DNA from 2 places in the Paenibacillus sp. J22FR21 genome. Region 2 is predicted to be linked to the other one. Evidence: predicted binding sites of a transcription regulator. Region 2 holds the regulator's gene; the other holds the start of a gene.
The links. The regulator Rex, encoded in region 2, represses fermentation and respiration genes when NADH is low (regulators of the CRP and FNR family bind a similar motif). The targets are predictions, from matches to a motif close to TTGTGAAATATTTCACAA.

Region 1 (4,248 bases), on a different contig from region 2:
CGTTGAAATGGACGGCTTCGGTGCGAACGAAGGTATCATTATCGTGGCGGCTACCAACCGTCCGGATATTCTCGATCCTGCACTTCTTCGTCCGGGTCGTTTCGACCGTCAAATTACGGTTGACCGTCCGGATGTGAAAGGCCGCGAAGCTGTACTGAAAGTACATGCTCGCAATAAGCCGCTTGCCAAAGACGTGAAACTTGATGTAATCGCGAAGCGGACAACGGGCTTTACCGGTGCGGATCTGGAGAACCTGCTTAACGAAGCAGCCCTTCTAGCCGCTCGCCGCAACAAGAAAGACATCGCGATGACAGAAGTGGACGAAGCGATTGACCGTGTTATCGTCGGTACGGAGAAACGCAGCCGCGTTATCAGTGACCGTGAGAAACGCATTGTTGCTTACCATGAAGCGGGCCATACAATTGCAGGCTACTTCCTGGAGCATGCGGATCAGGTTCATAAAGTAACGATTATCCCGCGCGGACGCGCAGGCGGCTATGTCATCATGCTTCCTAAAGATGGCGATCGCATGCTGACGACCAAGCAGGAATTGCTTGATAAAGTGACGGGTTTGCTTGCCGGCCGGGTAGCCGAAGAGATCTACATCGGCGAAATCGGCACTGGCGCATACAGTGACTTCAAATCGGCGACGAGCATTGTTCGTGCGATGATTATGGAATACGGAATGAGCGACAAGCTTGGACCGATGCAATTCGGCAGCAGCTCGCAAGGCCAAGTATTCTTAGGCCGTGACATTGGACATGAGCAGAACTACTCCGATGCCATCGCTTATGAAATTGACCAAGAGATGCAGAGCTTCATTCAAGACTGCTATGCCCGTGCGAAACAGCTTCTTACGGAGAAGAGCAAAGAGATGCATCTTATTGCTCAAACGCTCCTTACCGAAGAAACGTTGGAGATTGAACAAATCAAACGTTTGATCGAAGGCGGATCGGCAGAAGGCGGCGAAGGCAGTTCGAACATCGTTTCCGCAGAGCCGAAAGCAGAGCCGATTATCGATACGATTGGCGGCGTGAAGGTTCGTATTGGTTCGAAGGAGCCAGGCGAATTAACACCTCCGGTTGATCCAGACAGCGGTAACGAAGACGACGACGGTACGCCGAAGTCCTAATGAAATAGAAGTTGATAGTCCTCAAAGGCTGTCCGATTGCAGGCAACTGCACGGGCAGCCTTTTGTGCAGGAAGGCGCTTTAGCGCTATAGTGGAAGGACGAGTAAGCATAGAGGCTTGGTAACTTCTTTACTTGCGTAAACCTTCCGTAGATCGGTTAAAACGGCCTCTTTTGTCTGTTGACAGCGCACACTACCTTGTGTAAATTTAAGGTTAATCCCTTGTAAAGGCTCTTGCGAATCAAGCGGCTTATGACGTGGGCATGATAGATGATGAATACACAGCGGAATAACAGCATTTTCGATAAATCATGGTGAACGAACAGCCAAGTTTGTGCATCAGTTCACAAAGTTAGTGAAAAGAGGGGAATTTAGCTATGGAAGCATTAGCTCTCGAAAGGAAAGCGGAACAAAACCGCGAACTACGGGAACGATTGTTGCAATTGAAGAAAGAGCGTAACGCCATTATACTTGCGCATTATTATCAGCGTGATGAAATTCAAGAAGTGGCCGATTTCCGTGGCGACTCCTTCCTGCTTGCGCAGAAGGCAGCGGAAACGGATGCAGATGTAATCGTGTTCTGCGGCGTTCATTTTATGGGCGAAAGTGCGAAGATCCTGGCTCCGAACAAGACTGTTATCATTCCCGATGAGCGCGCCGGCTGTCCGATGGCTGACATGGTCAACGTCGATGGCTTGCGGAAGCTGAAAGCACAGCATCCGAATGCGAAAGTAGTCACCTATATCAACTCCTCCGCCGAAATCAAAGCGGAAACGGATATTTGCTGTACCTCTGCTAATGCCGTGCGTGTCGTGAATTCGGTCGATTCAGACGAAATTATTTGGGTGCCGGATAAGAACCTTGGCCATTACGTGCAGCAGAAAACAGACAAGAAGATGATTATCTGGGAAGGCTATTGCAACACGCATGACATGCTGACCGTCAAAGATGTAGAAGAAATGAAAGCCAAATATCCAAATGCGCAGTTCGTCGTTCACCCTGAATGCCGTCCTGAAGTAGTAGCGCTTGGCGATTTCGTCGGCAGTACAACCGCTATTATAAAATATTGTAAAGAATCGGATTGCCAGGAGTTTATCGTCGGAACGGAAGATGGCACAGGGTATCAGCTTCGTCTGGACAGCCCGAATAAGACCTTCCATTTTGCTACGAAATACTTGGTTTGCCCGAACATGAAAGTAAACAACCTGAAGAAGCTTGTGAAATGTCTGGAAACGATGCAGCCGCAAATTTACGTACCGGAGCAGGTTGCCAATCAAGCCCGTCTATCCCTGGAGCGCATGTTACAAGTGAAGTAGCATGCGCTACTCTCTTTCCATGAGAAAGGAAAGTTGCACTTATGATTCCACGTTATCTCGTAGATGTTGAACTCGAAGGGCTTCCAGTCATATATAAAGATGTCATTGTAATCGGGGCCGGCATTGCCGGTCTTTTTACCGCAATTAAAGCCAGTGAAACGAATGATGTGCTCATGATTACGAAGAAGTCGCTGATGGACAGCAATACGCGTTATGCCCAAGGCGGCATTGCAGCTGTTATCTCCGAGGACGACTCCCCGGCTTATCATCGTCAGGATACGCTTATTGCCGGAGCCGGACTTTGCTCGCATAAAGCTGTCGATGTGCTCGTGCATGAGGGAACGAAAGGCGTAGAGGACTTAGTCCGCATGGGTACGCAGTTTGACCAAGAGAACGGCGAGTTTGCGCTCACCAAGGAAGGTGCGCACAGTCAGCGTCGTATTTTGCATGCCAATGGAGATGCGACCGGTTTCGAAATCGTTCGTGCGTTGTCGGAGAAAGCGATTGCGAACCCGCGGATTGAGGTTTGGGATGATCATTTCGTGATCGATCTGATTACCGATGACGGTGTTTGCGTCGGTGCTTTGGTACAGAAACCGGATGGACAGCGATTGTTCGTACGTGGCAAAGCAACGATTCTTTGCTCCGGCGGAGCAGGGCAGCTGTACCGTTATACGACGAATCCCGAAGTAGCTACCGGAGACGGCATTGCTATGGCTTATCGTGCAGGTGCTTACATAAAAGATGTAGAGTTTATTCAATTTCATCCAACATCGCTTTGTTACCCGGGTGCGCCTCGTTTTCTGATTTCGGAAGCGGTGCGTGGTGAAGGTGCGGTGCTTCGTAACATCCGGGGCGAACGGTTTATGGAGAAATACCACGAGCAGCTTGAGCTGGCTCCCCGGGATGTCGTGGCGCGGGCGATCGTCAGCGAGATGGAAGCGACCAAATCCACCTTCGTTTATATTGACGTGACACATGAATCCGCGGATATGGTGAGACACCGGTTTCCGAACATTTATGAGTTCTGTTTGAATTTCGGACTTGATTTGACATCGGATTGGATTCCCGTTGCCCCTGCGGCGCATTATATGATGGGCGGCGTAAAAACCGACTTGAACGGCGAAACTAATTTGCGTCGGTTGTTCGCCTGCGGCGAATGTTCGTCGACCGGCGTTCATGGTGCGAATCGATTGGCGAGCAATTCGTTATCCGAAGCGATTGTGTTCGGACGGCGAATTGTAGAGCGTATTAACACGCTGCCTCCGCTTGAAGGCCATACGGATGTTCACATGGATTCACTGAAACGGAGCGAAGCGCCGATCCAGGCGGTGGTTGAGAAGCGATTGAAGCTGCAGAAGACGATGGTGCGGTATGTCGGGTTGAATCGTGATGCTAACGGGCTGAACAAAGGGCTTGAAGAGTTGAAGAAGCTGCGTTCGATTTTTCATTCCGTTATTACGAAACGAGAAGAATATGAGTTTGCGAATCTGCTGACCTGCGCGATGCTCACGGCAGAGTCTGCCCTGACACGGGAAGAAAGCCGAGGCGCGCATAGTCGGGAAGATTTTCCGGAGCGTAATGATGTGCTCTGGCGCAAGCATACCGTTCTCCACCGGGAGAACGGGATAACAGAGGAGCGAATTGAAGATGTATGAAGCACAATTTGCGGCGGCATTCGGGAACAGTGCGACTGATATGCTGCGGGCTCAAATAAAGGCGTGGCTTGCTGAAGATATCGGGACAGGGGATATTTCAAGCTGGGCGACGATTCCGGCAGGAACGCGTTCGATGGCTGTCAT
Region 2 (4,248 bases):
TGCTGACATTACCGGCGGTCTTTTGCGTCGATTAGCACGCATTAGCTGGAGAGCAGCCTTTCGAAGCAGCGCTGCGCCTCAGCGCGAATTTGTGCTTCATCCAGGAAGACACATTCGCCTTGCTTCACGACTTGAACGCCATCAACCCATACATGAACAACGTCGCGGCCTGATCCGGAATACACGAGGTGGGAGACAATTTCAGTCTGTGGATAGAAATGCGGCTGTTCGATATTCAAAGCGATAAAGTCGGCCTTCATACCCGGTTTAAGTGCGCCTAAGCGCTCCTCCTGCCAAATCGCTCGTGCGCCGTATACGGTACCAAGCTTAAGCGCTTCCCATGCCGGAACTGCAGTCGGATCGCCGGAGATCCCTTTGTGAATCAATGCTGCCAACCGAATTTCATCGAACAGGTCCAAATTATTATTGCTTGCCGCACTGTCCGTCCCAAGCGATACGGTTACGCCGGCTTTCATCAGATCCGGTACACGCGCAATGCCGCTCGCAAGCTTCAGGTTGCTGGCAGGGTTATGGGAAACACTTACGCCACGCTCGGCAAGAAGCGCGATCTCTTCATCAGTTAAATGAACCGCATGCGCGACCAAAGCCGGACGGGAGAAGAAACCAAGCTTGTCCAAGTGCTCGACAGGCCGGCAGCCGTAATCATTGACATTGAACTGCACTTCCGCAGCCGTTTCCGACATATGTGTATGAAGCGGCAGATCCAGTTCGTTCGCAGCTTCTACGATACGAGCGATATAATCCGGAGGACATGTATATGGAGCATGCGGTGAAAGCATCGTACGAATACGGCCGTTTGCTCTTCCGTTCCACTCTTGCGCAAATTGCTTTGCTTCATCCAGCTTGGCAGTTTGCACGTCCGGCGGGCAAAGTCCAATTACACCGCGAGTAAGCAGGCCGCGCATACCGGATTGCTCTACAACCTCAGCTACGATGTGCATCCGATCATACATATCGACGAATGTTGTCGTTCCGGATTTCAGCATCTCGGCAACGGCCAGAGCAGTCCCCCAGCGAGCATCCTCATCCGTATATTTGCCTTCCATCGGCCACATCTTCTGCTCGAGCCATACTTGCAGCGCTTCGTCATCGGAATAGCCGCGGAGAAGTGACATTGCAGCATGTCCATGCGTATTGATTAAACCTGGCATGAATACCAGCCCTCGTCCATCTATACGTTCAGCCCCTGCCGGAATCGGGTCCGGCGCTTGCTCATCCAGATACAGAATGGTATCGCCTTCCACGACCATATGGCCCTTCAATACGGGACGCTGCTCGTCCATCGTGACAAAAGTACCGTTCTCAATCCACAACCGTTTCATTCTCGTCGTCCCCTTCTTCATCCAAGTAATACGCTAAGCTCATCAGCTCAGTAGTGAAATTCGCATAATGGATACGCACATGCTCCTGCACTCTGAGAATCGTAGGAGCAAAATTCAAGATGCCATCAACGCCGGCCTCGACGAATTTATCTGCTACATTTTGCGCTTCAATTGCAGGTACTGTAATGATTCCTATGCGGATATTGAGTTCAGCGACCGTTTCTTTCAGCTTATCCATCGACATTACAGTCAACCCATTAATGGAAGCACCCACCATAGAAGGATGAACATCGAAGACGGCAGTGATTTTCATATTATCCTTCAGATACGTATTATAGTTGCAGAGTGCTCGTCCTAAGTTCCCGGCTCCGACCAGCCCTACATTCAGCGGCTGGTCCAGCTTTAGAATTTGACGGATTTTCTCGATCAAATAAGTGACATCGTAACCGATCCCTTTTCGGCCAAAATCGCCAAAGTAAGCGAGATCCTTCCGGATTTGTGCCGGATTCAGATCCAGCTTATTGCCAAGATCTTGTGATGAAACCGTCTGAACATCCCGCATGTTCAGATCGTTCAAGACCTGCAGATAAACCGGTAGTCTGCGAACGACCGCCTCGGATATTTTCATCGGCTTCATTTCTCCACCTCTTCTTCACTTGGAGTTGAACTTGGACTTGGTGCAAGCCATTCGCGTATGCGAGGAACAATTTGCTCTAAATGCATATGCTCGATCTTCGGCCCCGGTAGGGAATACAGAAAATATTTGCCATAATACGTATCAATCACTCTGGTATCGTAGATAAGAACAATGCCGCGGTCCTTACCGGTCCGCACAAGGCGGCCAAAGCCCTGCTTGAAGCGAATTACCGCCTGCGGGATGGAAAGCTTCATAAACGGGTTCTGCTTCTGCTCCTGCAGCAATTCAGACTTTGCTTCCACCAGCGGATGGTTAGGCGGCTGGAATGGAAGTCTGACAATCGCCAGACAGGTCAATGCATCACCGGGAATGTCTACGCCTTCCCAGAAGCTGCTTGTTCCAAGCAGAACAGAAGCTTGCTGCTGTTGAAATCTTCTGGTTAGTTTGCTGCGATTGCTGCTGTCAATTCCCTGTCCCAGAACATGAATTCCGGTTGGCGCCAGCGCTTCCTTGAGCGGATCATAAACCTGCTTCAGCATCCGATAGGACGTAAACAGAACGAGCATACGACCTTTTGTCTCAATCGCCGCCTCTGTCAATGACTTTACCAGCATATCATTGAACTGTGGATCTCCTGCGGCACCTTTCAGTACAGGGAAGTTACGCGGGATAATGACCAGCGCTTGTTCTCTGTAATTAAACGGTGACGGCAGTTGAACCGTCTTCAGGCGTCCCTGCTCCTCATCTTTGGTTAGACCCAGCTGCTCACATGCATATTGGAATGATTTCTGAACGGATAAGGTCGCTGAAGTGAGAATGACGCTTTTCTTAATATCGAAGAAATAAGTACGCAGCTGGCTGCTCACATCCGCAGGTACAGCGTATAGCTGAATCGATTTGGCTCTTGAATTGCTGTTCGCTTCAAGCCAGTATACGGTATCGGTCTTATCTGCTTTCATGAATTGTCGCAAATCATCTCTGGCCCGGGACAGGTCTTTGATCGTGCCGCTTAAGTCCGTCACCAATGCGGCGATGCCGGGATCATCGATCTCTTCTTTAATGGCTGCAAACACTTTATCGAGAGGACGAATGATTTGGCTTAAGTATCCGTTAATCGCTTCCTCAATGAGCTGTGCATCCGACCAATAATCCGGCAGCTTGCCGCTGCGGAGTCTGAGCACGAATTGCCCGGTTTCCCCGCTAGAGCCATCCCCTGTGCTCTTCGTACCTGGAGCACCGTTGCCCATCAGCGTGTACAGCATTTCAAACAAGCGATCCCACTCATCACGCAAGTCGCCGAACACCGGAACAACTTCATCGATTTCCTCGCGCCATTTCTGGGTTTTCTCGACGTCCTCGTTCGCCAATCTGCTCTTAAGCGCAATCAACTGGCCATTGCGTGCATCTTTGCAGAGTCTTAGTACCGGATGCTGGACGGAATAATAGGAAACCTGCGTACCCAAATGTTTGCCTGCGACCTCTTCCAAATGATGGGCTTCATCAAGGATGAGATGCTCATATCCCGGAAGCAATCGATGATCCGCTCGTATATCCGTGAAAAGCATCGAATGATTGGTAATAACGACATCCGCAATATTGGCTTCCTGCTTCGCGCGATGATAATAGCAGCGTTTGAACCAGGGACAGGCACGATTGAGACAGGAGTCGGTGTCACTGGCAACCGTTCCCCAGAAATCAGCACCCCGATTGCCAAAATTAAGCTCTTCCTGATCACCGTGATTCGATTCACTCAGCCATACGACCATCTGCGAAGCCGTAATTCGATCCTCTGCCGGTGAAGCGAAATCACGCATATTTACTTTACCTTCAAACTTGCGTAAACATAAATAATTGCCGCGTCCCTTAAAGACGGCGGCTCGGAATGGATAAGGCATGACAGCCTGCAGCAGCGGCAGATCGCGTGCCCGCAGTTGTTCCTGCAGGTTAATCGTGTGCGTGCTGACGACTATCTTCTGATTGTGCTGGACACCATAGTACAGAGCCGGGATGAGGTAGCCCAGCGACTTTCCTGTGCCTGTACCTGCCTCTATGAGCAAATGACGCTCCTCTTCCAGCGCATCAATCACTTCTTGGAACATCATGTTTTGCGGTTCTCGCTCTTCATAACCAGGAACAAGGGCGGCAATTTCGTTCTTGATATGCGTCAGAAATTGCGGGAACGTCCAGTCCGTCACAGACGTTCCGGATTCCTCGTCCATGTTCTCCCTTGGATGCTGTTCCTCTGACCAATCGCCGGCTTTCATGGCA

Region 1: a site for Rex is predicted at 1,463-1,480, ahead of nadA (quinolinate synthase NadA). Genes of this name have one in related genera too.

What each region holds. Positions count from the first base shown of each region.
Region 1 covers NZ_JBWDNJ010000014.1:17,199-21,446, reverse strand. The annotation lists gene ftsH (ATP-dependent zinc metalloprotease FtsH) at 1-1,132, shown strand, start outside; gene nadA (quinolinate synthase NadA) at 1,508-2,446, shown strand; gene nadB (L-aspartate oxidase) at 2,488-4,104, shown strand; gene nadC (carboxylating nicotinate-nucleotide diphosphorylase) at 4,145-4,248, shown strand, end outside.
Region 2 covers NZ_JBWDNJ010000001.1:456,284-460,531, reverse strand. The annotation lists gene AC0YNS_RS02280 (cell wall elongation regulator TseB-like domain-containing protein) at 1-42, opposite strand, end outside; gene AC0YNS_RS02275 (amidohydrolase) at 42-1,343, opposite strand; gene AC0YNS_RS02270 (redox-sensing transcriptional repressor Rex) at 1,324-1,980, opposite strand; gene dinG (ATP-dependent DNA helicase DinG) at 1,977-4,248, opposite strand, start outside.